Regions from separate parts of the Streptomyces sp. NPDC003635 genome, predicted to be linked through region 1. Evidence: riboswitches for the same ligand, from Rfam matches in the RefSeq annotation. Region 1 holds a riboswitch; each other region holds the start of a gene.
The links. A riboswitch is a leader RNA that binds a small molecule or an ion and turns the genes downstream of it on or off. The one in region 1 is predicted to bind cobalamin.

Region 1 (7,034 bases):
GGCGCGGTCATGGGCGGCGCGCTCTCGGGGCGGGTCCTCGCGAGGTTCGATGTCGGCGTGACCCTGATCGCCTTCCGGGTGCTGGCAGCCGTCGGATGGCTCCCCATGGTCTGCGCCGAGGAGGGAAGTTGGGCCCTGCCCGCAGTGTCGGCGGCGTTCTTCCTCGTGTCGCTGTCCATAGCTGTCGAGAGTCCAGTGGAGCTGAGTTATCGCCAATCGGTCACGCCCGACCGCCTGCGCGGCCGGATGAACGCCACGATCCGCTCGTTCAACTGGGGCATGGTCGCGGTCGGCGCACCGCTCGGGGGAGTCCTCGCCGACCAGATCAGTTACCGGTTCGCCCTGTGGATCGGGTTCTCCGGGGCCGTGCTGCAGGCGGCGGTGCTGGCCTTCTCCCGGGTGCGGGAAGCTCGCGGCTCGGACGAGTTCGAACAGGCGGCGGAGGCGTGAGCCACATCAACCATGGGGGGGGGGACTCAAGTGACCACACAACGCGCTCAGCGCCTCGCGCTGCTGGGCGGCGGCTTCTCCACGGACGAGGACGGACTGATCGACGACTGGCTGCTTGCCCACGTGAGCATTCGCCGTCCCAAGGTCTGCTTTCTCCCCACAGCCAGCGGAGACGCTCCCGCGTACGTCGAACAGTTCCTGCGAGCCTTCCACTCCCGAGCCTGCGAACCCACTGTCCTGCATCTGTTCCGACGCGAACTCGACGACGACGCCCTGCGCACCCATCTCCTCAAGCAGGACGTCGTCTACGTCGGCGGCGGCAACACGGCCAACCTGCTGGCGGTTTGGCGCGCGCACCGGCTCGACCGCATCCTTCGCGAGGCCTACGGTCGCGGCACTCTGCTCTGCGGGATCAGTGCCAGCGCCAACTGTTGGGCCGAGGCCTCGCACACCGACTCCTTCGGCGCCCTGACGTACCTCGCGGACGGTTTGGCGCTGCTCCAGGGCTCTGTCTGCCCGCACTACGACAGTGAACCTGGCCGACGCACCGGCTACCAGGAAGCCGTGGCCGCGGGCTGGCTGCCGGCCGGGTGGGCGCTGGACGACGGAGTGGCCGCCCTGTTCGTGGGCGGACGCCTCCACGAGGCGGTGACCCGGAGGCCGGAGGCCGGGCTGTACCGGGTGGAGCCTGCGGGGGAGAGCGGGGTCAGTGAGCGGGCCCAGGCCACCCGTCTGATAGGGCCTCAGCCTTCGCTGGGGGCACAGAAGTTGCCGGATCGCTCGAACAGCTCCCGTGCCATCGACCCCCCGTCACCGTCGTACTGAACCCACACCCAGGGTTCCACATGGCCCGGCTGTGACTCGTCGTGGCCTCTCCACCACTTGCTCAGCGCCTGGACTATGACCTTGCCCTCCTGCTCCATCAGGTCATGGGCCCGGTCCTTCTCCAGGTAGTGCTCGTCGGATGTGCCATCGATCCGTGAGGGACGGGCGTGGTCCGTTTCCACATTGAGGGACGCCAAATCCTCGTCCGGGCTGCTGAACCCCGTCACATGCCGCACCGCCGCACGCTCGGCACCGCTCCCGTGCCGAGCGACCGCGGCCTTGAACCTCTCCGCACTGGTGGGGTCGGCGAGCAGTGCGGCTGCCGTCTCTGTGGTGTGGGCGGGGTAGATCCGGATTCCCTCGCACGGCTTGGCGGCGCTTTCCGCCCCGCAGCCCGTCACGGGCAGGAGGGCGAGCAGGGAAATGGCCAGTCCGCGTCTGCGTCTCGGATCCCCCATCTGCCCAGCCTCACCATCTGCCGACGCCGCAATGATCTTGAAGATCCTAGACGTTCCGGTGCACGACCTGCCCCCGGCCACCGTCAGCCGTACCGGCGCCTCCGTCACCTCGTCGGCCGGGGCCGTCGCCGGGTCCACCGCCAGTGCCGTGAGGTCGGCCCGGAAGCCCGCAGCGGTGCGGCCGGCGATGTCCGCCTCGCCGGCGGCGAGCGCCGCGTGGGTGGTGCAGCCCTCCAGGGCCGCCGTGTGGGTGGTGCAGCCCTCCAGGGCCGGGAGCGCCGTCACACCTACCAACACCTGGACCCGGCGCTCTGCCCGCGGGCCTGCCGCCGGGTGGCCGGCAACCGCGCGCAGGCCTCGCCGGAAACGGCCACCACTCCTGCCCGTCCACTACCACGGGCCGCCCCCGGCGGAGCGTCAGCCGTCGGCCGGGATCGCCGCGGCCAAGGCGGCCAGCTCCTCGGGGGTACGTGGCCCGGCGGCGCCGTCGCCCAGCAGCCCCCGCCCGCGCAGGAGTTCCGCCGCGGCCACCCCCCACGGCAACCGCAGCCCCGCCTCCCGCAGCAGATCCGTGCGGGCCAGCATCTCGGGCGCGGGCCCCGTGCGGGCGCCCCCCGGCGTGAGAAGCGCCGCGTCGTCGGCCCAGCGCAGGGCGAGGTCGACGTCATGGGTGGCCATGACCACCGTCGTGCCGCTCGCCCGGAGCCCGTCGAGGGTGCCGAGCAGGCGTTCCTGCCCGTCCGGATCGAGCCCCGCGGTCGGCTCGTCGAGGATCAGCACCCGGGGCCGCATCGCCACGGCGCCCGCGATCGCGGTGCGCTTGCGCTGGCCGTAGGAGAGCAGATGGGTGGGCCGGTCGGCCAGCGCGCTGATGTCCAGCGCGGCCAGCGCCTCCTCGACCCGGGCGCGCACCTCGGCGTCGGAGAGCCCGAGGTTGAGCGGCCCGAAGGAGACGTCCTGTGCCACGGACGCGGCGAAGAGCTGGTCGTCCGGGTCCTGCACCACCAGCTGCACGGTCGTCCTGAGCCGGGTCAGCCCCTTGCGGTCGTACGACACCTCCCGTCCCTCGACGCTCAGCCGCCCCTCGCGCGGCTTGAGCCCGCCGCTGAGGAGCCGCATCAGGGTCGTCTTGCCGCTGCCGTTGCGCCCGAGCAGCGCCAGCGCCCGCCCCTCGCGCACCTCGAAGTCCAGGCCCGCCAGCACAGTCGGCCCTTCCTCGTAGGCATAGGACGCGCCGTGGAGGGCCACCAACTCGCTCATGACAGAGGGCCTTTCAGTACGAGGGTGAGGGCGGCCAGCGCAACGAGGAGCCCGCAGCTCGCGGCCGTGAAGCGGACCGAGATCCGTGCCTCGGGCACCAGCACGCGCAGCGTTCCGTCGTAGCCGCGCCCGGCGAGCCCGGCCTGGAGCCGGGTGGCCCGGTCGAAGGCCCGTACGAAAGCGGTGGCCCCGAGCCCGCCCAGCGAACGCCAGGTCGCGGCGCGGGTGGTGTGCCCGAGTCGCGCTGCCTGGGCGTCCCGGATCCGCCGTACGGAATCCAGCAGCAGGAAGCTCATCCGGTACGTCACCAGCGCCACGTCGACCACGGCCGCGGGCACGCCGGCCTTCACCAGCCGTGGCAGCAGGTCGGACATGGGCGTGGTGAACGCGAACAGCAGCACCCCGAGAGAGGCCGCGGAGGTGCGCAGCAGCAACTCCCCGGCCCGTTGGGCCCCGTCGTCGGCGAGGGATACAAAGCCGTCGGGCCCGCCCACCTGTACCAGGAGCGTGGCGGCGCCGGTGACACAGAACCCCAGCGGCACCCGGTAGGCCCGCCACAGTTTCCGGCCCGGTACGCCCGCTGGGCCCAACAGCACGGTGAGGGCTGTCACCAGGACCAGCGCGGCCCCCGGCCAGGGCGGCAGCGAGATCGCGAGCACGGTCAGACCGAGTCCGAGCACGGCTTTGTCCACGGGATGGCGGCTGCGCCAGCGACTGCTGTGCGCCGCCGCGTCGATCGGCAGCACGAGGGCTCAGACCCCTTCGCCGTCGGACTCCCCGGCACGGCCGACACCGACGGACTCCCGTTCCAAGGCGCGCTGTTCCCCCTGCTTGCGGCCGCGGCGCAGCCCGAAGTAGTAGGCGAGGACACCCGCGCCGAGAGCCGCTTGCAGTGAGAACAGCGCCGACTCGATTTCCCCGGACGGCGGTTCGTACAGCGGCGAGAACCAGGGCTCGTAGTCCGGCTCGATCTCCGTGATGGCCGTCTCGGCCTCGCCGTCGGCGCCCGTGAAGGGTTCCTCCTTGTGGTCGCCGAGCCCGAGCACGAGCGGCATCACGGCGAGCGCCGCCACCGCGAGCAGCAGCAACAGGTTGATCTTCGTGTTACGGCTCATCGGGCCACCGCCTCGTTCGACTCGGTCCGCACCCGCTTGCCGCCGGACAGCAGCACACCGAGCCGGGTCAGTTCTCCCTTGCTGGACTGCACCAGCAGCCGCATCACCAGCACCGTCAGGAGCCCCTCGCTCACCGCGAGCGGGATCTGCGTGACGGCGAAGATGGAACCGAACTTGCCGAGCGCGCCCAGGAACCCGCTGCTGGGGTCGGGGAACGCCAGCGCCAGCTGGACACTGGTGACGCAGTAGGTCGACAGGTCGGCGACGAAAGCGCCGCAGAAGACGGCGGCCATCAGCGGTACGTCGTACCGCCTGAGCAGCTTGTAGACGGCGTATCCGGCCCAGGGCCCGACGATCGCCAAGGAGAAGACGTTGGCGCCGAGCGTGGTCAGGCCGCCGTGCGCGAGCAGCAGGGCCTGGAAGAGCAGCGTGATGGTCCCGAGGACCGCCATGATCGGTGGCCGGAACAGGATGGCGCCCAGACCGGTGCCGGTGGGATGGGAGCAACTGCCGGTCACCGATGGCAGTTTGAGTGCGGACAGAACGAAGGTGAAGGCCCCGGAGGCACCGAGGAGCAGGGTGCTCTCCGGGTGCTCGCGGACTTCACGCGTGAGTGACCGGACTCCGTGGACGACGAACGGCGCGGACGCGACGCCCCAGGCGACCGCGTGCGCCGGAGGCAGAAATCCCTCGGCTATGTGCATGGCTCAGCAGACCCTCTCCAGCACCTCGTGGATGGTTGACGCGCCTTGGCCGGTCTCCTGGCTGACGGGTGACACCGCCCGTGACTCCGCCTTCCCGGGTCCCGAAGGACCCAGTGGCTGCCCGTGAGGGCTGGAGCCGGACTTCCCGATCACAGTGGCGAGGGCCGCACCGGCATTGCACCGGATTTCCCGTTCACCAAGGCGTGGTGACAGTAGTCCGCCCACCGGGCCCATGACAAGCGGAGCCGGGGGGCGCACAGGGGGAGTGAACCGGCTCACGCACCTGCGGTGACGTCAGTCCCAGCGGTAACCGTCCCCGAAGTTGAGCGTGTGCTCCAGGACGTCCTCGAGGGGGTCGTTGATTTCCACGGTGTTGATCACGGACACCAAGGGCGCGTTGTTGGAGACGTGCAGCGGGGGATTGTCGTGGGCGGCGGCGTCACCGGCGGCGAGGACCGTCGCGGTGAGGGCGACGGGGAGGAGGGAGATCCGTGCGCGCATGACTGCTCTCCTTCGAGGTCGGGGTGGCGGCGGGGACGATGTCGAGCTCAGGGTGGCGGGGACGATGTCGAGCTCAGGGTGGCGGCGGGGACGATCGGCAATTACCGCGCGCCGGTCTCGCGAATCCCGGATCCTCGGACGGTTCACCTGGACGGGGCGGGCGTTCGGCGGGCCCTATCGGCTGGACGGCCGCCGACTGACCACTGCGAGCAGTCGTGCGACCAGCGGGTTCTGATCGTCCGTCCGCCAGGCGACGGCGACCCGGGTGCGGGCGGTGTCGGGCTCGATCCGGCGGAACGCGACGCCCTTGAGGCGGATACGGCGGATGCCGGCCGGGGCCACGGAGACGCCGAGGCCGGTCTCCACGAGGGCGCAGACGGTCGCCCATTCCACCGCGTGCTGGGCGATGCGCGGGGTGAACCCCTGTGCCGTGCACAGCCCGATGAGCTGGTCGTACAGCCCGGGCCCGGCGTCACGGGGCAGCAGCACGAACGGTGAGTCCGCCAACTGCGCGAGCCGCACGGTCCGCTGGGCGGCGAGGGGGTGGCCGCTCGGCAGCACGGCGACGAAGGGCTCGGCGACCACCGTCCGGAAGGCAAGCTCCGGCTCGGCGTCGGAGGGTTCGCGCAGCAGGCCGACGTCGATGGTCCGCTCGCGCAGGGCGGCGAGCTGGGGAGCGGTGGTCATCTCGCGGATGTCCAGCCGTACATCGGGGAATTGCTGCCGAAAGTCGCGGATCAGGCTGGGCAGGACGGTCAGCGCCAGGGATGCGGCGAAGCCGAGACGCAGCCGGCCGGCGGTGCCGGCGCCGACGGCCCGGGCGGCGGCGAGCCCGTCGGCGAGGTCGGCCAGGACCCGCCGGGCGGCGGGCAGCAGTTCGTGGCCGGCGGGGGTGAGGGCGACGCGCCCCGGTCCGCGGCGGAACAGCGGGTGGCCGACCTTGTCCTCCAGCCGACGGATCTGCTGGCTCAGCGGCGGCTGCGCGATGCCCAGGCGGGCGGCGGCGTGTCCGAAGTGGAGTTCCTCGGCCAGGACGACGAATGCGTGCAGCTGGGGGAGGGGGAGTTCGGGCCGTTCCATATCTTCAGTGATATCAGCTCATGCGGACGGCCGTATTAGACGTATCGATGCTGGTCACCTAGCGTTCGGCGCATGACAGAGCGACGTGCGATCCTCAGCGGCTCGACCTTCGAGGAGCAGATCGGCTACGCCCGTGCCGTGGTGGACGGCGAGTGGGTGCACGTGTCCGGGACGACCGGGTTCGACTACAGCACCATGTCGATCTCCGACGACGTCGTGGAACAGGCCGAGCAGTGCCTGCGCAACATCGAGTCGGCCCTGACGGAGGCGGGCTGCACCTTCGCCGACGTGGTCCGGGTGCGGTATCTGCTGCCCGAGCGTGCGGACTTCGAGCCGTGCTGGCCGGTGCTGCGGCGCCGTTTCGGTGAGGTGCGGCCGGCGGCGACGATGCTCGTGTGCGGTCTGTCCGACCCGCGCATGAAGATTGAGATCGAGGTGTACGCGCGGAGGTCGACTCCCGGGTAGCAACGGGTGATTCGCCTGGCAGGATGGGCGCATGTGAGCGAACGCAGCGCATTCCTGACCATCGCCAAGACGTCCGCCCCGCTGTACGCGACCATGCTCGCCGCGTCGGCCGGCGCCCTCGTCGACACCGCGCTCCTGGGCCGGTACGCCACCGTGTCCCTGGCCGCGTTCGCCGT
Region 2 (7,034 bases), on a different contig from region 1:
GTCCGGCGCCCCGCTTTGTCCACCCTGAGCGAGGCACCCTACGTCGAGTCCGAACTCGTCGCCCCGGCGGGCCTGTTCCCGACCCGCGAGGAGAAGGAGGAGCAGCGCAATGCGGTCACTGCGGCGGGTGGCTAGGGCGGTGCGGTGGTACGTCCGTGAACTGACCGACGAATCGGCCTACGACCGCTATGTCGCGCACCTGCGCCGGGACCACCCCCTGGCACCCGTGCCGACCAGGCGCGCCTTCGAACGGATGCGGACGGACCGCCAGGAGTCGGACCCCCGCCAGGGGTTCCGCTGCTGCTGAGCGGATCTTCCGGGACCGATATGCGGACGAGGGGTTCCGTTTACGCGACGCCGTGACCTAGATTGCCTGCGCATTACACCAGGTGATCGGCAAGGGGACGGAGCCGTCGGATGTCAGAAGCCCCGGAAGTGCGCAGAGAACCGGTGGTGACGCCTGTTCGGGTCGTCATCGCCCTCTGCCTGTTCGCGCCCTTCGTGGCGATGTTGTGGGTGGGGTCCTACGCGAAGGCCGACCCGGCCTTCATCGGCATTCCGTTCTTCTACTGGTACCAGATGGCCTGGGTGCTCCTGTCGACCGCGCTGACGATGATCGCGTACAAGCTGTGGCAGCGTGACCAGCGCGCCCGTAAGTCGGAGGGCGCCAAGTGAACGACGGCGTGAACGGCGTCGCACTCGCCGTCTTCATCTTCTTCTTCCTGGCCGTCACGGTCATGGGCTTCCTGGCCGCGCGCTGGCGCAAGGCCGAGAACGAGCACAGCCTCGACGAATGGGGCCTGGGCGGCCGGTCGTTCGGCACCTGGGTCACCTGGTTCCTGCTCGGCGGCGACCTCTACACGGCGTACACCTTCGTGGCGGTCCCGGCGGCGATCTACGCGGCCGGCGCGGCGGGCTTCTTCGCGGTGCCGTACACGATCCTCGTCTACCCGCTGATCTTCACCTTCCTGCCCCGGCTCTGGTCGGTCTCGCACAAGCACGGGTACGTGACGACCTCGGACTTCGTGCGCGGGCGGTTCGGCTCCAAGGGCCTCTCGCTCGCCGTGGCGGTGACCGGCATCCTGGCGACGATGCCGTACATCGCGCTGCAACTCGTCGGCATCCAGGCGGTGCTGGACGTGATGGGCGTCGGCGGCGGCGAGAACACGAACTGGTTCATCAAGGACCTGCCGCTGCTGATCGCCTTCGGTGTGCTGGCGGCGTACACCTACTCCTCGGGTCTGCGGGCCCCGGCGTTGATCGCCTTCGTCAAGGACACCCTGATCTACCTGGTGATCGCGGTGGCGATCATCTACATCCCGATCAAGCTGGGCGGGTTCGACGACATCTTCGCCGAGGCGAACGAGAAGTTCACCACCACCGGGGCGGGCGGTCTGATTCCGGCGGAGGCCGGTCAGTGGACGTACGCCACGCTGGCGTTGGGCTCGGCGCTGGCGCTGTTCATGTACCCGCACTCGATCACCGCGACCCTCTCCTCCAGGAGCCGTGACGTGATCCGCCGCAACACCACCATCCTGCCGCTGTACTCCCTGATGCTCGGCCTGCTCGCGCTGCTGGGCTTCATGGCCGTCGCGGCCGGGGTGAAGGTGGAGAACGGCCAGCTGGCGATCCCGCAGCTGTTCGAGAACATGTTCCCGGACTGGTTCGCGGGCGTGGCCTTCGCGGCGATCGGCATCGGCGCGCTCGTCCCGGCGGCGATCATGTCGATCGCGGCGGCGAACCTCTTCACCCGCAACATCTACAAGGACTTCATCAAGCCGGACGCGACGGCGGCCGAGGAGACCAAGGTCTCCAAGGTGGTCTCCCTGCTGGTGAAGGTGGGCGCGCTGGCCTTCGTCCTGACCATGGACAAGACGGTCGCCATCAACTTCCAGCTCCTCGGCGGCATCTGGATCCTGCAGACCTTCCCGGCCCTGGTCGGCGGCCTGTTCACCCGCTGGTTCCACCGCTGGGCGCTGCTGGCGGGCTGGGCGGTCGGCATGATCTACGGCACGGTGGCGGCGTACGGCGTCGCCTCGCCGACGCAGAAGCACTTCGGCGGCTCCTCGAAGGAGATCCCCGGCATCGGGGAGATCGGCTACATCGGCCTCACGGCGTTCGTGCTGAACCTGGTCGTCACGGTGGTCCTGACCTTCGTCCTGAAGGCGGCGAAGGCCCCCGAGGGCATCGACGAGACCAGCCCCGAGGACTACACGGCGGACGCGGGCGACCCGGGTGTGCAGAAGGAACTGTCGCCCCTCCACTGATACCGGGCCGTTCCGCAGCGGGCCGCCGACATGCAGGACTGTCGGCGGCCCGCCGTCGTACACACTCATCCGTATGGACTTCCGGATCCGCGCGGCGGAACCCACCGAATACGACGAACTCGGCGAGATCACCGCCCAGGCCTACCTCCAGGACGGCCTTCTCGCCTTCGGCGAAGCCGACTGGTACCTCGGCGAACTGAGAGACGTGGCCAAGCGGGCGGCCGCCGCCGACGTGCTCGTCGCCGTGGAACAAGGCCGCCTCCTCGGCGGAGTCACCTACGTCCCCTCTCCCGGCCCCATGGCCGACCTCGCCCGCCCCGGCGAGGCCGAGGTCCGCATGCTCGCGGTGGCCCACGAGGCCCGGGGCAGAGGCGTCGGACAAGCCCTCGTGCAGGCGTGCGTCGACCGCTCGAGCGCCGCGGGCGACCGCACCGGCATCGTCCTGTCCACCCAGCCCCTGATGCACAGCGCCCACCGCATCTACGAACGCCTCGGTTTCCGACGCGCCCCGGAACGCGACTGGAACCCGATTCCGGACCACCCCGAGTTCACTCTCCTCACCTACGAGTTGACGCTCTGAAGTCGACTCCGACACAACATCTGGGGGTGTCACCGCGGCCCGGCACAAGATGTATGCTCATGCTCGCTGTCGCCGCAGGGGAATCCGGTGCGAATCCGGAACTGTCCCGCAACGGTGTACTTGTGCACGTCTGTGCACATGGTCAGTCCGAGGACCTGCCGACAGTGCGCCCGGCCGTCCGGTCCGGGTGACTGACGTCCGGGCCTCGTGGAGTGGGCCGGTGGACGCGACGCCCCGTGCGCTCGTGAGCTGCCGCCTGCCCTCCGCAAGGCCCTGTGCCGAGCGAGGGAGAGCCCCACGTGACCATCGCGCCAGCCGATCCGGCTTCAGCCGTCCCGACCGCCGAGGACGCCCCGGGCACCGCCCTGCTGCGGACCCTGACCGAGCTGACCGCCGACCTCCCCGACGCCGACCCCGGCCGGGTCGCCGCCGCCGCGCTGCGCGGCCGGTCCGCCCGGGCCGACGAGGCGGAGCTGCGCGAGCTGGCCACCGAGGCCGCGGCCGGGCTCATCTCCGAGGACCCCGCCTACAGCAGGCTGGCCGCCCGGCTGCTGACGGTCACCGTCGCGGCCGAGGCCGCCTCGCAGGGCGTCACGTCCTTCACCGAGTCCGTCGCGGTCGGGCACCGGGAGGGCCTGATCGCCGACCGGACCGCCGAGTTCGTCCGGATCCACGGCGTCCGGCTCGACGCGCTGATCGACACCGACGCCGACGACCGCTTCGGCTACTTCGGCCTGCGTACCCTGCACAGCCGTTACCTGCTCCGGCACCCCCTCACCCGCAAGGTCGTCGAGACGCCGCAGCACTTCATGCTCCGCGTCGCCGCCGGTCTCGCCGAGGACGACACCACCAGGTCGGTGGACGAAGTCGCCGCGCTCTACGGGCTCATGAGCCGCCTCGACTACCTCCCCTCCTCCCCCACGCTCTTCAACTCCGGCACCCGGCACCCCCAGATGTCGTCCTGCTACCTCCTGGACTCGCCGCTGGACGAGCTGGACTCCATCTACGACCGCTACCACCAGGTCGCCCGGCTCTCCAAGCACGCCGGCGGCATCGGGCTCTCGTACTCCCGTATCCGTTCCCGGGGTTCGCTGATCCGCGGCACCAACGGGCACTCCAACGGCATCGTCCCGTTCCTGAAGACCCTCGACGCCTCGGTCGCCGCCGTGAACCAGGGCGGCCGGCGCAAGGGTGCCGCCGCGGTGTACCTGGAGACCTGGCACTCCGACATCGAGGAGTTCCTGGAGCTGCGCGACAACACCGGTGAGGACGCCCGGCGGACGCACAACCTGAACCTCGCCCACTGGATCCCGGACGAGTTCATGCGCCGGGTCAACGCCGACGAGCAGTGGAGCCTCTTCTCCCCGGCCGACGTGCCCGAGCTGGTCGACCTGTGGGGCGAGGAGTTCGACGCGGCCTACCGGAAGGCCGAGGCCGCCGGACTCGCGCGCAAGACCATCCCCGCCCGTGATCTGTACGGCCGGATGATGCGGACCCTCGCGCAGACCGGCAACGGCTGGATGACCTTCAAGGACGCCGCCAACCGCACCGCGAACCAGACGGCCCTGCCGGGCCATGTCGTGCACTCCTCCAACCTCTGCACGGAGATCCTGGAGGTCACCGACGACGGGGAGACGGCGGTCTGCAACCTGGGCTCGGTGAACCTCGGTTCGTTCGTCGCGGACGGTGACATCGACTGGGAGCGCCTCGACGCGACCGTCCGCACGGCCGTCACCTTCCTCGACCGGGTCGTCGACATCAACTTCTACCCGACCGAGCAGGCGGGCCGGTCCAACGCCAAGTGGCGGCCGGTGGGCCTGGGCGCGATGGGCCTTCAGGACGTGTTCTTCAAGCTGCGGCTGCCCTTCGACTCGGCGGAGGCCAGGGCGCTGTCCACCCGGATCGCCGAGCGCATCATGCTCGCCGCCTACGAGGCCTCCGCCGACCTCGCCGAGCGCGAGGGCCCGCTGCCGGCCTGGGAGAAGACCCGTACCGCCCGGGGCGTCCTGCACCCCGACCACTACGACGCCGAACTCACCTGGCCGGAGCGGTGGGCGGCACTGCGCAGCCGTATCGCCGAGGTGGGCCTGCGCAACTCGCTGCTGTTGGCCATCGCGCCCACGGCGACCATCGCCTCCATCGCCGGTGTGTACGAGTGCATCGAGCCGCAGGTGTCCAACCTGTTCAAGCGCGAGACGCTGTCGGGCGAGTTCCTCCAGGTCAACTCCTATCTGGTGCAGGACCTGAAGCGGCTCGGCGTGTGGGACGCCCGCACCCGTGAGGCGCTGCGCGAGGCGAACGGCTCGGTGCAGGACTTCGCGTGGATCCCGGCGGACGTACGGGCGTTGTACCGCACGGCGTGGGAGATCCCGCAGCGCGGTCTGATCGACATGGCGGCGGCGCGGACCCCGTTCCTCGACCAGTCCCAGTCGCTGAACCTGTTCCTGGAGACGCCGACCATCGGCAAGCTCTCCTCGATGTACGCGTACGCCTGGAAGTCCGGGCTGAAGACGACGTACTACCTGCGCTCGCGCCCGGCGACCCGCATCGCCCGCGCGGCACAGGCTTCCGTCCCCGTCCAGCAGGTGACCTCCGAAGAGGCCGTCGCCTGCTCCCTTGAGAACCCCGAGTCCTGCGAGGCATGCCAGTAATGACCAGCCGTAACCAGAATCTCCTCGACCCGGGCTTCGAGCTGACCCTGCGCCCCATGCGCTACCCCGACTTCTACGAGCGCTACCGGGACGCCATCAAGAACACCTGGACCGTGGAGGAGGTCGACCTCCACTCGGACGTCGCCGACCTCGCCAAGCTCAGCCCGGCCGAGCAGCACCTCATCGGCCGGCTGGTCGCCTTCTTCGCGACCGGCGACTCGATCGTCGCGAACAACCTCGTGCTGACGCTGTACAAGCACATCAACTCCCCCGAGGCGCGGCTGTACTTGAGCCGTCAGCTCTTCGAGGAGGCCGTGCACGTCCAGTTCTACCTGACGCTGCTGGACACCTACCTCCCCGATCCGGAGGACCGGGCGGCGGCCTTCGACGCCGTGGAGAACATCCCCTCGATCCGTGAGAAGGCCGGGTTCTGCTTCAAGTGGATCAACGAGGTCGAGAAGCTGGAGCGCCTGGAGTCCCAGGCCGACCGCCGCCGCTTCCTGCTCAACCTGATCTGCTTCGCCGCGTGCATCGAGGGCCTGTTCTTCTACGGCGCCTTCGCGTACGTCTACTGGTTCCGCAGCCGGGGTCTGCTGCACGGCCTGGCCACCGGCACCAACTGGGTGTTCCGGGACGAGACCATGCACATGAGCTTCGCGTTCGATGTCGTGGACACCGTCCGCAAGGAGGAGCCGGAGCTGTTCGACGACCAGCTCCAGCAGCAGGTCACCGACATGCTGCGGGAGGCCGTCGAGGCCGAGCTGCAGTTCGCGCGCGACCTGTGCGGTGACGGCCTCCCGGGCATGAACACCGACTCGATGCGCCAGTACCTGGAGTGTGTCGCCGACCAGCGGCTGACCCGGCTCGGCTTCGCTCCGGTGTACGGCTCGGAGAACCCCTTCTCCTTCATGGAGCTGCAGGGAGTTCAGGAACTCACCAACTTCTTCGAGCGGCGCCCTTCGGCGTACCAGGTCGCGGTGGAGGGCACGGTGGACCTGGACGAGGACTTCTGAGCCTCGGGCCGCCCCTCCTCGGCCTCCCGGAGCTGACGGTCGATGCGCCGGTCGTGCGCGATGCCGAGCAGTGACGGGAGGACGAGAAGGACGAGGATCCCGAGGACGACGGTCATTCCGATGAGTGCTTCTGTCTGTTCACTGGTCATGTCACCACTGTCGCGCTGAACACTCCTGACGGACAGTGGCAGGACTGCCGCGCACCATCGATTTACTGCCAGAACCGTGCCACACTGGCGGCATGCTGAAGAACGTGGCCGTCGCCCTGCTCGACGGCGTGCACCCCTTCGAACTCGGTGTCGTCTGCGAGGTCTTCGGACTCGACCGCGGTGACGAGGGGCTTCCGGTGTACGACTTCGCGGTCGTCTCGGCGGAAGGCCCCGCGCTGCGCACCCATGTCCCGGGGTTCACGGTCTCCACGCCCTACGGCCTGGACCGGCTCGACGAGGCCGACCTGATCGCCGTACCGGCGGGCAGCGACTACATCGACCGGGACTATCCGCCCGCGCTGCTCGACGCCCTG
Region 3 (7,034 bases), on a different contig from region 1:
GCGAACGAGGTGTCGGGGGCCGGCACGAAGCGGCGGCCCGCGGCGGCCGCCACCTCGCGCAGGAAGGCCCGCCGGAAACCGTCCGACTCCAGTGAGCCGTGCCAGTGCGTGCCCCAGATCTGTCCGACCCGGCAGCCGTCCAGGAAGGGTTCACCGCCGTGGACGGAGGCGATCCCGTGGTGGATCTCGTAGCCCTCGACCGGCTCGCCGAGGGCCTCGCCGACGGGCCGGGTGAGGGTCTTCTCGCGCGCGAACCGCACGCGGACGGGCAGGATCCCGAGCCCGGGGACGTGACCGCGACGGCTCTCGACGTCGTCCTCGATGTGCTCGCCGAGGAGTTGGAAGCCCCCGCAGATCCCGAGGACGGGCCGCTCCTCGGCGGCTCGTCCCACGAGCGCCTGCGCGAGCCCCCGCTCCCGCAGCCACTCCAGCGCGCGCACCGTGCCCCGGGTCCCGGGGACGACGACGAGATCCGCGTCGGCCAGTTCCTCCGGCCGGTCCACGAACCGCACGACGACACCCGGCTCGGCGGCGAGGGCGTCGACGTCGGTGAAGTTGGACATGAGCGGCACGGCGCAGACGGCGACGCGCAGCACGTCCTCGCCGACGGGGGAGGAGACCTGGGACTCCCGGACGGCTCCCCGCAGCGACACGCGCAGTCCGTCCTCCTCGTCGATGCCGAGTCCGTGCCGGAAGGGCAGGACGCCGTAGGTCCGCCGCCCGGTGAGCCCGTGCAGCATGTCCAGGCCCGGCTCCAGCAGTGAGACGTCGCCGCGGAACTTGTTGACGAGGAACCCGGCGACGAGCCGCTGGTCCTCGGGCGAGAGCAGCGCGACCGTACCGAAGAAGGAGGCGAAGACACCCCCGCGGTCGATGTCGCCGACCACGACCACGGGCAGCCCGGCGTTCCGGGCGATCCCCATGTTCACGATGTCGGTCCGCCGCAGATTGATCTCGGCGGGCGAACCGGCCCCCTCACAGATCACCGCGTCATACGTGCCCCGCAGTTCGGCGAGGCAGTCGAGCACGGTCCCGAGGAGCTGCTGCTGCCGCCCCCCGTGGTACCCGCGCGCGCTCAACTCGCCCACCGGCTTGCCCATGAGCACGACCTGGCTGCTCTGCTCGCCGCCCGGCTTGAGCAGCACGGGGTTCATCAGCGCGGTCGGCTCGACGCGGCAGGCCTGGGCCTGCATGGCCTGGGCCCGCCCGATCTCGGCGCCCTCGCGGGTCACGAAGGAGTTGAGCGACATGTTCTGCGCCTTGAAGGGAGCCACCTTGACCCCCTGCCGCACCAGCCACCGGCAGATGCCGGCGGTGACGACGCTCTTCCCGGCGTCGGAGGTGGTCCCGGCGACGAGCAGCCCACCGCCGGTCATGACGTCCGCCCCTTCACGGCCCGGCGCGCGACGACACTGACGCCGAGCGCCAGCCAACTGACCCGCCGCGACAGCCGTACGGCCCGTTCGATGTCCCCGACTTCCACTGCCCGCCCCTCCCCGTTGAGTACCGGTCGATGTTCGACGCGTCCGCCGTACGACAGCGTCCCGCCGAGCCGGACCCCCAGCGCCCCCGCGAACGAGGCCTCCACCGGCCCGGCGTTGGGGCTCGGGTGCTTCTCGGCGTCGGCGCGCCAGGCGCGTACCGCACCCCGGGGATTCCCACCGGCTGCGGCGGCGAGTACGGCCGTCAGCCGCGCCCCCGGCCACCCGGCGACGTCGTCGAGGCGGGCCGAGGCCCACCCGTACCGCCGGTAGCGGGGTGACTTGTGGCCGACCATGGCGTCGAGGGTGTTCACGGCCCGGAACCCGACGAGCCCCGGCACTCCGCCGAGCGCGCCCCACACCAGCGCGCCGACGACGGCGTCGGAGGTGTTCTCGGCGACGGACTCCACTACGGCCCGGGCGATCCCGTCGGCGTCGAGCGCCTGCGGATCGCGCCCGCACAGATGCGGCAGCCGGGCCCGCGCGGCCTCGACGTCCCGCGCTTCGAGCGAACGCCCGATGCGGCGGGCCTCGCGGGCGAGCGAGGTCCCCCCGACGACGGCCCAGGTGGCGAGGCCGGTGAGGGCGACGGACGCCGCGGGGGAGTGTCGTACCGCACGAGAGGTGAGAGCGCCGACGGCGACGGCGCCACCGGCGCACACGGCGGTGTGCACCGCACCCCGCCCCCGGTCGTCCCGCCACAGCACCCGCTCCACGGCACCCGCGGCCCGCCCGAACGCGGCGACCGGATGCCCACGGCGCGGATCGCCGAGGAGCAGGTCACCCAGGAGGCCGGCGGCGGCGCCGTACGCGAAGACGCGATCGGCCCGCATCGGCTCAGCCGGTCGCGGAGTCGGAAAGGGGTCTGGCGCTGGATGGCAACAGGCAGGCGAGCATCGCGACATGTCCTCACTCAGGGTGTCCACGCCCTGGTTCGACTAGACCGGCGGTGAGAGTTCCTGGCTCCCGGGGCTACCTACCCCGGTGACAGTGGCGGGACCGCGCCGGACTCGCACCGGCTTCCTCTCCTGCCGCCGTAATTGGCTCCGGCAGTCCACCACGGCCCCGGAACGGCCGTCAACTCGCTGTTGACCTGCGAGGGAAGAGTGTGCTGAGGCCCACATCGGGGTCGGTGGGACGGGGTTTGAACAGCGCCGTCACCCCGATGAGGTGGCTACGCCCGAAGTGCCCCGCGGCCGCACGGCGTTACCCCCTGTGAACCCGGGCGCACACGACGGCGCGCCCTGTCCGGCGCCCAGCATGGGCGCGCGGACAGAGCGCGCGTCGAGTAAGAAGCGGGTCAGGCCACGATCAGGTAGATCCCGTAGCCCACGGCCGCGGCGCAGGCCGCGAAGCAGGCGTACGCGCCAGTGAGCGCCACCGTCGCGGTGCCGCCCTGCTCCGCCGCGCGTTCGCGGCGGGCGAGGCCGGTGATGCCGAGGGTGAACAGGGCCACGAGGGCCACGGTGACCACGAGGCTGACGCCGAAGACGGAGCCGAGGGCCGCCCAGTCGATCTTCATGATGCTGATTCCTTCAGTGAGCCGGGTGGGCGGGTCAGACGCCGGCCTGCGACGTGGCCGGTTCGCTCGCGTGGGCCGGGATCGTCGCCGTGAGGTCCTCGGTCACCGTGCCCGCCGGGGGCGGGGTCACCGCGGCCATGGCCGTCGTGACGACGCCGGCCGGCTCCTCGGCGGTCTCGTTGACGTTGGTGTGGTCGATGACCTCACGCCGGGAGATCTTCCAGATCGCCGCGCTGGAGGCGACCAGGAAGACCGCCACGAGGCCGGTGCCCCAGCTGCCGAAGCCGGTGACCCACTCGGCGACCGCGGCGACCAGCGCCGCCGCCGGCAGCGTCAGGCCCCACGCGACGAACATCCGCGTCGCCGTCGACCAGCGCACCACGCCGCCCTTGCGGCCGAGCCCGGCGCCCATCACCGAGCCGGAGACGGAGTGCGTGGTGGAGAGGGAGAAGCCGAGGTGGGAGGAGGCCAGGATGACGGTCGCGGCGCTGGTCTGCGCGGCGAAGCCCTGCTGCGGCTGGAGGTCGGTCAGGCCCTTGCCCATCGTGCGGATGATCCGCCAGCCGCCCAGGTAGGTGCCGAGCGCGATGGCCAGGCCCGCGGAGAGGATGACCCACATGGGCGGGTCGGAGTCGGGGGCGAGGGTGCCGCCGGCGACCAGGGCGAGGGTGATGATGCCCATGGTCTTCTGCGCGTCGTTGGTGCCGTGGGCCAGCGAGACCAGTCCGGCCGAGGCGATCTGCCCGGCGCGGTAGCCCTTCTCGGAGGCCTTGCTGCCCTCGGACTTCTTGCCCAGGGAGTACATCAGCTTCGTCGCGAGCATCGCCGCGATGCCCGCGACCAGCGGGGCGGCGATGGCCGGGATCAGCACCTTGGTGACGAGGACGTCGCCGTGGACCGCGCCCACGCCCGCCGAGGCGATGGTCGCGCCGATCAGACCGCCCATGAGGGCGTGCGAGGAGCTGGAGGGCAGGCCCACCAGCCAGGTGAGCAGGTTCCAGAGGATCGCGCCCACCAGGGCGGCGAATATGACCTCGGGACGTATGCCGGTCTCGTCGACGAGACCCTTGGAGATCGTGTTGGCGACCTCCACGGAGAGGAAGGCGCCTACAAGGTTCAGTACGGCGGACATGGCCACCGCGACCTTGGGCTTGAGCGCGCCGGTCGAGATGGTGGTGGCCATCGCGTTGGCGGTGTCATGAAAACCGTTCGTGAAATCGAACGCGAGTGCGGTTACCACCACAATCGCGAGGATCAGCGAGAAGTTTTCCATTTACCCAGGCAATCGTTCGAGGTCGTTGGCCGGACGAACGTAAGTAACCTGGATGAACGGAAGGTGAACACGGGCGGGCTGCATGGTGTCCGAATGCTGGTCTCCACGTTCCGGAGGCATCGTGCGGTCTCGCACGGTGCAGGCGCCCCAAGGACTACGAGCCCCGGGCGAACTCCCGGAGCCGGTTCAGGGACCCGTTGAAGAGATTCTGGTCACCCGGCAGGCTGCCGCCGTTGTCGTACTGCCAGAAGGTCCACGTCGACCAGCCGGCCGGCAACGTCCCCGGTCCCGAGGAGTTGTAGCGGGCCACCCACAGCGCGTGATGCGAGGCGAAGACCCGGCTGCGGCCGGTGCAGGTGTTCCACCAGTGCGCGGTCGTGTAGATCACGGGGCGGCGTCCGGTCAGCCGGTGCACCTCGTTGCTGAACGCCTTGATCCAGCCGACCATCCTCGACGCGGTCAGGCCGTAGCACTTGCGGTCCTTGTCGTAGGGGTTGTACTCGATGTCCAGCGCGGGCGGCAACGTCCAGCCGTCCGCAGTCCAGCCGCCGCCGTTGCGCACGAAGTGCGCGGCCTGGGTCTTCCCCGACGATTTGTCCGGCAGCGCGAAGTGATACGCCCCGCGGATCAGGCCGGCGCTCCGGGACCCGTTGTACTGCTGGTCGAAGTACGGGTTGCGGTAGGTGTGGGACTCGGTCGCCTTGACGTAGACGAACCTGGCGCCCTTCGCCTTGGCGCGCCGCCAGTCGACGTCCTTCTGGTGGGACGAGACGTCGTGCCCCTCGGGCCGGCTCGCCGCCACGGCCGGGGACTCGGCCAGCGCGGTTCCCCCCAGGGCCAGCGCCACGGACGCCGCGAGTGCGCGGGCGCGGTGGCGGGACGGTTTGCGATCACGGGCCATGTTTCCCCCCGGAATGGCTGCGTGCACGACAAATCAGCCAGAGGCTACTGGAAGGGCGGGGATTTCCGGTCCATCTCCGGCCAAAAACCGGGAGAGAGTGAAGTATCCGGATATGCGCACTTCCGGACGTCTGGCTTCCGGCCTAAAGTGCCCCGGCGCGCCCGCCGTCCGGGGCCTCGGCTGGCAGGATCGCGGCATGGCTGAGCAGCGAGGGAAGCAGCGGGTCGCGGGGGAAGCGCGGGAGGGCGCGCAGCCGGTGGGGGAGTCCTGGCGGGAGGGTGTCCGTCCCGAGGAGGCGCGCGCCTGGGCGGATCTCGTCACGACGGCCCGCCGAACCGTGGCCGAGGGGCTGGTCGTGGGCACCTCCGGCAATGTCTCGGTGCGCGTCGGCGACACGGTCCTGGTCACGCCGTCGGGCGTGCCGTACGACCGGCTCGGACCGCAGGACGTCACCGGCGTCGACCTCAGGGGCCGCCAGGTGCTCGGCCGGCTCCGCCCGACGAGCGAGTTGCCCATGCATCTGGCGGTCTACGGCGCGACCGACGCCCGTGCGGTCGTCCACACCCACGCCGTGCACGCCACGGCCGTCTCGACCCTCGTCGAGGAGGTCCCCGCGATCCACTACATCACCGCCGACCTCGGCGGCCCCGCCCGGGTCGCCCCGTATGCGACGTACGGCAGCGAGGAGTTGGCCGAGAACATGCTGCGCGCCCTGGCCGACCGCACGGCCTGCCTCCTCCAGAACCACGGCACGATGGCCTACGGCGCGAGCCTGTCCCAGGCCTACGACCGCACAGCCCAACTGGAGTGGATGTGCAGGGTGTGGCTGACGGCCTCCTCAGTACCCGGCCTGACCCCCACCCTGCTGACCCGGTCCCAGCTGGACGAGGTGAGCGAGAAACTGCGGGGATACGGCCAGCGGAGCTGACAGTCGGCGCGGCTCCCCCGAACCCGCCCAGCCCCGGGCAGCCGTGCCGCTGGGGCGGCCCGGGTGGGCTGGGGCCCTTTGAGGGTGGCGCCGTCCGGTCCGGGTGGGCTGGGGGTGTCTCTGGGGGTGGCGCCGTCCGCCTGGGGTGGGCTGGGGGCGTCTCTGGGGGTGGCGCCGTCAGGCCGGGGTGGGCTGGGGTTCGCTCGGAGGGTGGCGCTCTCCGGCCCGGGTGGGCTGCAGTCCCTCTGAGGGAGGCGCCCCCCGGCCCGGGTGAGCTGCGGGCCTCTGAGGGGCGCCCCCCGGCCCGGTCGGCTGATGGCCCCTCTGGGGGCTGCGCCTCGCGAGCCCGGGCGAGCGGAACCCGCCACCCGTACCCCGCGAACCCGCACTCACCACCCCCTCGCACCCCCCTCAACCCGCACCCGAACCCTCGCGGACCGTCACCCCCGCCCTCCCTCCCACTGGCCGCGACCCGGGTCCGCCAGGACACTGGATCCGTGCGCACTGTCAAAGCGACGGCCGCTGCCGTCACCATGGCCCTGGCCGCCGGCGCGGCAAGCGTGGCCGCCGGCCGATTGGCCAGCGACGCCGCGCTCAAGGCGCCCCCTGGCAGGCCCCTGCCCACCGAACCCCGGCTCACGGTGCACGGCACGGCGGCCGGCCAGATCGCCCTCACCCGCGACCTGGCCTCCCTCCGACCCGGCATCTACGGCCTCGGCGGCGACGGATCGCACGCGGTCGTGGGCCCCGTACTCGACACCGCGCCCCACACCGCCGACACCGTGGTGCGCCGCCTGGAGCGCGTCACCCACGGCACCCTCGGCCCCGGCGACCGCGTCTGGCTCACCCCCAACGTCCACATCGGCGACCCCCGCTCCGCCCTCGGCCTCGACCACGCCGACGTGGACATCCCCGGCGAACTCGGCCCG
Region 4 (7,034 bases), on a different contig from region 1:
GCCACGGCGATCGACTGGGAGATCACCACCACGGTGAGCGCGGGCGTGCGCTTGCTCAGCAGTCCTCCGCCGAAGTCGGCCAGCCCCCACAGGACGCTGGTGGCCAGGGCGAAGAATGCTGTCACGGGTCGCCTCGCAGTACAGTTCGGTGAACGATCGGGTGCACCTCACCGTAGTTCAAGAAAATGAACTCTGTCATCCAGGATATTGGACGGAATGTGTCGGACCTCGAACTGCTGACCCAGTCCCTGGCGCGCAACGTCAAGCGCTGGCGCACCGAGCGCGGTTTCACCCTGGACACGCTCGCCGCCCGCGCCGGGGTCAGCCGCGGCATGCTGATCCAGATCGAGCAGGCCCGCACCAACCCCAGCCTGGGCACGGTCGTGAAGATCGGGGACGCGCTCGGGGTCAGCATCCCCACCCTCCTCGACTACGAGCAGGGACCGAAGGTGCGCGTCGTCCCGGCCGACCAGGTAGTACGGCTGTGGCACACCGACGCCGGCAGCTACAGCCGCCTCCTCGTCGGCACCGAGGCCCCGGGACCGCTGGAGATGTGGAACTGGCGGCTGATGCCCGGCGAGAGCAGCGCCTCCGACCCGCACCCCACCGGCACCGTCGAACTCCTCCATGTCACCGCCGGGGAGCTGACGCTGACCGTCGACGGAGTGCAGCACCGCGTCCCGGCGGGCGCCAGCGCCTACTTCGAGGCGAGCGCCGCCCACATGTACGGCAACGACGGTGACGTCCCCGCCGAGTTGGTGCTGGTCGTCTCCGTCCCGCCCGTGCGCTGAGGTCCGTCTCGAGGTTGCTACCGTGCGGCCATGCGCGCACCCATCGGACACTTCGACCAGGCCACCCCCGCCCCCGACTGCCTCGACGAGCTGACCGCCCCGGTCGCCGCCGCCGTACGCGACTGGAGCGGCAGCGTCCCCGCCGACCAGATCGTCTACGTCGACACCGACCCGCAGTGGGCCGACACCGCCGTCTTTGTCGAGCACTACGGCCGCGAACTGCTCGAACAGTCGGCGAACTGCGTGGTGGTGGCCGGCAAGCGCGGCGGTGAGACCACGCTCGCCGCCTGTGTCGTGCTCTCCACCGCCCGCGTCGACGTCAACGGCGCGGTACGCCGCCAGCTCGGCGCCCGCAAGGCCTCGTTCGCCGCGATGGACACCGCGACCGGCGAGACCGGCATGGAGTACGGCGGCATCACCCCGATCGGACTGCCCGCCGACTGGCCGGTGCTGGTGGACTCCGCGGTCGTGGACCTCCCGTACGTCCTGGTCGGCAGTGGCCGCCGGCGCGGCAAGCTGCTGGTGCCGGGGAAGGCCTTCGCCGAGCTGCCCGGTGCCGTCGTCCTGGAAGGGCTCGGGCTCGCCTGAGACCGCTCAGGGCTCATGTCGTGATACGGCCCAGCGGTCGGCGTTTCCCGATACGGCCCGCTAGACGGCGTTCTTGCCCAGGTACTGCTCCGCGAACGCCAGGCCCGCCGCACGGGAGCCGAAGAGGCGGCGCAGCCGGGCCAGGGTGGTCCCGGCGCGATGCGGGTCGCCCGAGGAGGTGCCGTGGTACACCTCCGACAGCCACTGCGAGAACTCCTGGTAGTCCCAGACCCGGTCCAGGCAGGCCGGTGAGTAGCCGTCGAGGCCCGCGGTGTCGCCCTTGGTGAGGTACGCGACCAGGGCGTCACCGAGCAGGAAGGCGTCGTGCAGGGCGAGGTTCATGCCCTTCGCGGCGATCGGCGCGGTGAGGTGGGCGGCGTCACCGGCCAGGAAGAGCCGCCCGAAGACCATGGGCTCCACGACGTAACTGTGCATGTCCAGCACGCGCTTCTCGATCAGCCGCCCCTCGGTCAGGCGGGGCGCTCCGGCCGCGCCGAGCCGCAACTGGAGCTCGGACCAGACCCTCTCGTGGGACCAGTCGTCCGGGTCGTCGCCGGGCGGGCACTCCAGGTAGTAGCGGGTCACCTCGGGGCTGCGCGCCATGTGCCCGGCGAACCCGCGCGGATGCATGCCGAACACCACACAGTCGTTGGACGGCGGCGCCTCGGCGAGCAGTGCCAGCCAGCCGACGCCGTAGTCGTACCGCGACACCTGCGCGCGCCCGGGCGGCAGCGCGGTGCGCGACACCCCGCGCGCCCCGTCGCAGCCCGCCACGAAGTCGGCGCGCACGACCTGCCGTTGTCCGGACTCGGGGTCGGTGTACGACACGGAGGGCCGGTCCGCTTCCAGATCGTGCAGCTCCACGTCCCGCACGCCGAAGCGGATGGCGCCGCCCCGCACGTCCGCGTACTCCCGTACGAGGTCCGTCACCAGCAACGGCTGCGGATAGACGAAGTGATGATGTCCCGTCAGTTCGGCGTACTCGAAACGGTAGCGCTCTCCGGAGAACCGGAACTCGCACTCGTTGTGCACCTGACCGCGCGCCAGCAAGTTGCCCGCGAGGCCGCGCTGTTCGAGCCCGCGTACGGCCCACTCCTCCAGGACGCCGGCCCTGGGCCGCCGCTCGATGAACTCACGGCTCTCGGTCTCCAGGACCAGACAGTCGACGGAGGCGGCCCGCAGGATGTTGCCGACGGTGAGCCCGGCCGGTCCGGCACCGACTATGACGACCGGAAAGCGCTGTGCGGCACCGGAGTTGTGGTGGGGGGTGCTGGAAGTCACGCCAGCATTATGGTCGTACCGGCTTTCAGGTGTCCGCCGCGCAGCGGAACCCCGCGTGACCGCTGGAACCGTCCGGGGTGTTGGCGCTGCGGGCGGCGACCCGGTAGCGGTTGCAGTAGGAGGCGTGGCACATGTGGGAACCGCCGCGGATCACCTTGGCGGTGCCCTCGGCCGGGCCGGTGGGGCCGGCCGCCGCTCGGTGCTCCGTGGACCACCAGTCCGCGCACCACTCCCACACGTTGCCCGACATGTTGTGGAGCCCGTACCCGTTGGGCTCGAAGGCGTCCACGGGGGCGGTGCCCCGGTAGCCGTCGGCCGCGGTGTTCTGGGTGGGGAAGGTGCCGCGCCATATGTTGCAGCGGTAGGTGCCGCCGGGGTCGAGGTCGTCGCCCCAGGGGTAGCGCTTCTGTTCCAGGCCGCCGCGGGCGGCGTACTCCCACTCGGCCTCCGTCGGCAGCCGCTTGCCGGCCCAGGCGGCGTAGGCGGCGGCGTCGTACCAGGACACATGGACCACCGGGTGGTCACCGCGTCCGGCGAGATCGCTGCCCGGGCCCTCCGGCCGGTCCCAGGCCGCGCCCGCGACCGCGCACCACCAGGGCGTCCGCTCGGGCCGCGGGGCGTCCCGGCGCAGGGCGGCGGGCAGGAACCCGGCGAAGACGTACGACCAGTCCAGGCGCTCGGCGTCGGTGAGGTGGCCGGTGTCGGCGACGAACGCGGCGAAGGCGTCGTTGGTCACCGCGCGGGTGTCCAGGCGGAAGGAGTTCAGCCGCACGGGTCGTACCGGGCCCTCGCCGTCGTCCGGGAACCCCTCGCTGTCCTCGGCCCCCATCAGGAACTCGCCGCCCGGGAGCAGGACCATGCCGTCACTGGAGAAGGCGCTGCCAGCGGCCGTGCGGGGGCCCGTGGCGACCGGCTCCTGCCTGGCCGAGCCGGTCCCGGAGGACGGCACGCAGCAGAGGGCGGGCGGCGGCGGCTCGGGCATCGGTTCTTCCTCGCGGACCGGTGAGGGGTGCGACCCCTGTCTACGCCATGTTGCAGTACACCACCTCGTCGTGCGTCACCGCAGCAGCGGAATCTCGATGGCCGGGCAGCGGTCCATGACCATCTCCAGGCCCGCCGCCCGGGTCCGTTCGTAGGCGGCCTCGTCGATCACGTCGAGCTGGAACCAGACCGCCTTGGCGCCCTTGGCGACGGCCTCGTCGGCGACCGGCCCCGCCAGCTCGCTGTTGACGAAGACATCGACGACGTCCACGTCGAAAGGGATGTCCGCGAGGGAGGCGTAACCCTGCTCGCCGTGCACGGTCTCCGCCTTGGGATGCACCGGCACCACGCGCTTGCCGTAGCGCTGGAGCACCTGGGCGACGCCGTAGGCCGCGCGCCTCTGGTTCGACGACAGACCGACCACGGCCCAGGTGTCGCCGAGCTCGGTGAGGATCTTGCGGATCGTCGCTTCGTCGCCGTACACCGGGGGCCTCCTCGACCTCATGCCATGCCTTGCCCGGCTCAACGGCCCGGGGCGCCCGGAGATTCCCGGATTTCGCGTGGTAGCTTGCCGAGGCCAGTCGAACCCATGCTCATGGGTCAGGGAATCCGGTGCGAATCCGGAGCTGACGCGCAGCGGTGAGGGTGACGGGCGGGGCCTCGGCCACTGGACGGCGTGACAGCCGTCTGGGAAGGCGCCCCGACCGGACGACCCCGAGTCCGAAGACCTGCTGGCGGCCCCCGCGGTCGAACGGACGGCGGGGGAGCACCGTACGGACGGGCTCCGCGTTCGAGCCCTCGACGACTGAGGAACCATACCCGTGCCCATCGCACGTCTCGCCCGCCCCGCCGCCCTGCTCACGGCCGCCGCCCTGCTCCTGACCGGCTGCGCGGACAACGCCCCCGCCGACGACGCCAAGGCCGCCGTCATCCTCGACAACTGCGGCCACCCCGTGCGCGTGACGCACCCGCCCCGGCACGCCGTCTCCCTGAACCAGGGCAGCACCGAGATCCTGCTCTCCCTCGGCCTCGCCGACCGTCTCGCGGGGACGGCGACCTGGACCGACCCGGTGATGAGGGGGCTGGAGAAGGCGAATGCCGAAGTCCCGCGCATGGCCGAGAACAACCCCTCCTACGAGCGCGTCCTGGAGGCCGAGCCCGACTTCGTCTCCGCCTCCTTCGTCTCCACCCTCGGCAAGGGCGGCGTCGCCTCCCGGGAGCAGTTCGAGAAGCTCGGCGTGCCGACCTACGTCTCCCCCTCCGACTGCGTCGGCAAGGACAACTCCGGGGACGGCGACGGAGTGCGGACGACCCCGCTGGCCATCGAGGACGTCTACGGCGAGGTCCGCGACCTGGCCGCCGTGTTCGGGGTGCAGCGGCGGGGCGAGGAACTGGTCGCCTCGCTCGAGAAGCGGATGGCGAAGGCCACTTCGGGCGTCGACGCCTCCGACGTCACGCTCCTGTACTGGTTCGCCAACGCCGAGTCGCCCTACATGGCGGGGTGTTGCGGTGCCCCCGGCATCATCACCCGCGCGCTCGGGGCGAGGAACGTCTTCGACGACACCCACGACGAATGGCCCCAGATCAACTGGGAGACCGTGGCGGACCGCGATCCCGACGTCCTGGTCATCGGGGATCTGACCCGCAAGTCGCAGACGGCCGAGTCGGCCGCCAAGAAGATCGCCTTCCTGGAGTCCGACCCCGTCACCAGGAACATGGACGCCGTCAAGCACAAGCGGTACGTCCTGCTCAGCGGCCAGGCCATGAACCCGACGATCCGCACGGTGGAGGGCGTGGAGCAGGTCGCCGCCGCGCTGCGCGAGTTCGGGCTCGCCAAGTGAGCCTCCGGCGCACGCTGGTGCTCGGCGGGGCCGGGATCGCCGTCCTGTGCTGCTCCCTGGCGGTCGCGATCACCATCGGGCCCGCCGACATCCGGGTCGCCGACGTCTGGTCCACGGTTCTGTCCCATCTCGGCGTCGGCAGCTCGCGGTTGACACCGATCCGGGACGGCATCGTCTGGCAGCTCCGGCTGCCGCGCACGCTCCTCGCGGCGGTGTGCGGGGCCGGGCTCGCCGTGTGCGGGGCGGTCATGCAGTCGTTGCTGCGCAACCCGCTCGCGGATCCGTTCGTCCTCGGCGTCTCCTCCGGCGCCTCGACCGGAGCGGTCGTGGTGGTCGTCCTCGGGGTGGGCGGGGGCGCGGTCTCGGTCTCCGCCGGCGCGTTCGTCGGTGCGCTGGTCTCCTTCGCGTCGGTGCTGCTGCTCAGCCACACCCTGGGCGGCACGACCGACCGGGTCGTCCTGGCCGGGGTCGCGGCCATGCAGCTCTTCTCCGCGCTCACCTCCTTCGTGGTGATGACCTCGGCCGACGCCGAGACCACGCGCGGGGTGCTGTTCTGGCTCCTCGGCTCGCTCGCGGGCGCGGGGTGGACCGACGTGTGGCTGTGCGCGGCCGTGCTCGTCGTGGCGCTCGTGGTCTGCCTGTCGTACGCCCGCACTCTCGACGCCTTCGCCTTCGGGCAGGACGCCGCGGCCTCCCTGGGGGTGTCGGTCGCCCGCACCCGGCTGGTGCTGCTGTGCGTCACCGCCCTGCTCACCGCCGCCCTGGTCAGCTCGGCGGGAGCGATCGGCTTCGTCGGCCTCGTCCTGCCGCACGCGGCCCGGGCGCTGGCCGGCCCCGGCCACACCCGGCTGCTGCCGCTGACCGCGCTGGTGGGCGCGGTGTTCCTGGTGTGGGTCGACACGCTGGCCCGTACCGTCCTCGATCCCCAGGAGGTGCCGGTTGGTGTCGTGACCTCACTGATCGGGGTGCCGGCGTTCGTGGCGGTGCTGTATCGGACGCGGAGGGCGCGATGAGCGGGATGTCGGACGTGACGCCGAGGGCGGCGACGGGTCTTCGCGCGGACCGGGTGAGCCGCCGGGCCGACGGTCGGCTGATCCTGGACGGGGTCACTCTGGCGCCCGCCCCCGGCACCACCGTCGGCCTCCTGGGGCCCAACGGCTCCGGCAAGTCCACCCTGCTACGGCTGCTGGCCGGGCTGCTCGCGCCCACGGCCGGTGTCGTCACCCTCGACGGCGACCCGCTCACCGGGCGGCCCCGCCGGGAGGTCGCCCGCCGCCTCGCCGTGGTCGAGCAACAGGCGGACACCCAGGTCGAACTGACGGTCCTGGACGTCGTACGACTCGGTCGTGTGCCGCACCGACGGGCCTGGACGCCCGCCACCGCGCGGGACGAACGCGCCGTGCGCGCCGCCCTGGACCGCACCGGCCTCACCGACCACGCCGACCAGCCCTGGCACACCCTCTCCGGCGGGGAACGCCAACGGGTGCAGATCGCCCGCGCGCTCGCGCAGGAACCCCGCGAACTCCTCCTCGACGAACCCACCAACCACCTC

Region 2: it holds a riboswitch for cobalamin, as region 1 does, so the genes downstream of both, ACWDRW_RS04655 (ribonucleoside-diphosphate reductase subunit alpha) here and ACWDRW_RS10735 (energy-coupling factor ABC transporter permease) in region 1, are expected to answer to the same signal.
Region 3: it holds a riboswitch for cobalamin, as region 1 does, so the genes downstream of both, ACWDRW_RS18890 (cobalamin biosynthesis protein) here and ACWDRW_RS10735 (energy-coupling factor ABC transporter permease) in region 1, are expected to answer to the same signal.
Region 4: it holds a riboswitch for cobalamin, as region 1 does, so the genes downstream of both, ACWDRW_RS37590 (ABC transporter substrate-binding protein) here and ACWDRW_RS10735 (energy-coupling factor ABC transporter permease) in region 1, are expected to answer to the same signal.

What each region holds. Positions count from the first base shown of each region.
Region 1 covers NZ_JBSFOK010000008.1:138,646-145,679, reverse strand. Annotated here, with positions in the region: gene ACWDRW_RS10765 (MFS transporter) at 1-450, shown strand, start outside; gene ACWDRW_RS10760 (Type 1 glutamine amidotransferase-like domain-containing protein) at 463-1,275, shown strand; gene ACWDRW_RS10755 (amidohydrolase family protein) at 1,194-2,018, opposite strand; gene ACWDRW_RS10750 (energy-coupling factor ABC transporter ATP-binding protein) at 2,151-2,993, opposite strand; gene cbiQ (cobalt ECF transporter T component CbiQ) at 2,990-3,739, opposite strand; gene ACWDRW_RS10740 (energy-coupling factor ABC transporter substrate-binding protein) at 3,746-4,108, opposite strand; gene ACWDRW_RS10735 (energy-coupling factor ABC transporter permease) at 4,105-4,812, opposite strand; cobalamin riboswitch at 4,843-5,028, opposite strand; gene ACWDRW_RS10730 (hypothetical protein) at 5,107-5,313, opposite strand; gene ACWDRW_RS10725 (LysR family transcriptional regulator) at 5,488-6,393, opposite strand; gene ACWDRW_RS10720 (RidA family protein) at 6,466-6,858, shown strand; gene ACWDRW_RS10715 (MATE family efflux transporter) at 6,892-7,034, shown strand, end outside.
Region 2 covers NZ_JBSFOK010000003.1:191,958-198,991, forward strand. Annotated here, with positions in the region: gene ACWDRW_RS04630 (carbon starvation CstA family protein) at 1-135, shown strand, start outside; gene ACWDRW_RS04635 (CstA-like transporter-associated (seleno)protein) at 110-307, shown strand; gene ACWDRW_RS04640 (DUF3311 domain-containing protein) at 418-675, shown strand; gene mctP (monocarboxylate uptake permease MctP) at 672-2,267, shown strand; gene ACWDRW_RS04650 (GNAT family N-acetyltransferase) at 2,341-2,847, shown strand; cobalamin riboswitch at 2,901-3,024, shown strand; gene ACWDRW_RS04655 (ribonucleoside-diphosphate reductase subunit alpha) at 3,147-5,498, shown strand; gene ACWDRW_RS04660 (ribonucleotide-diphosphate reductase subunit beta) at 5,498-6,511, shown strand; gene ACWDRW_RS04665 (GlxA family transcriptional regulator) at 6,753-7,034, shown strand, end outside.
Region 3 covers NZ_JBSFOK010000018.1:59,308-66,341, reverse strand. Annotated here, with positions in the region: gene ACWDRW_RS18895 (cobyric acid synthase) at 1-1,376, opposite strand, end outside; gene ACWDRW_RS18890 (cobalamin biosynthesis protein) at 1,373-2,314, opposite strand; cobalamin riboswitch at 2,416-2,555, opposite strand; gene ACWDRW_RS18885 (hypothetical protein) at 2,782-3,003, opposite strand; gene ACWDRW_RS18880 (anion permease) at 3,038-4,276, opposite strand; gene ACWDRW_RS18875 (lysozyme) at 4,431-5,177, opposite strand; gene ACWDRW_RS18870 (class II aldolase/adducin family protein) at 5,374-6,105, shown strand; gene ACWDRW_RS18865 (alpha/beta hydrolase) at 6,603-7,034, shown strand, end outside.
Region 4 covers NZ_JBSFOK010000070.1:19,195-26,228, forward strand. Annotated here, with positions in the region: gene ACWDRW_RS37560 (EamA family transporter) at 1-125, opposite strand, end outside; gene ACWDRW_RS37565 (helix-turn-helix domain-containing protein) at 219-791, shown strand; gene ACWDRW_RS37570 (YbaK/EbsC family protein) at 822-1,379, shown strand; gene ACWDRW_RS37575 (4-hydroxybenzoate 3-monooxygenase) at 1,440-2,660, opposite strand; gene ACWDRW_RS37580 (formylglycine-generating enzyme family protein) at 2,686-3,642, opposite strand; gene ACWDRW_RS37585 (CoA-binding protein) at 3,718-4,125, opposite strand; cobalamin riboswitch at 4,218-4,377, shown strand; gene ACWDRW_RS37590 (ABC transporter substrate-binding protein) at 4,463-5,482, shown strand; gene ACWDRW_RS37595 (FecCD family ABC transporter permease) at 5,479-6,495, shown strand; gene ACWDRW_RS37600 (ABC transporter ATP-binding protein) at 6,492-7,034, shown strand, end outside.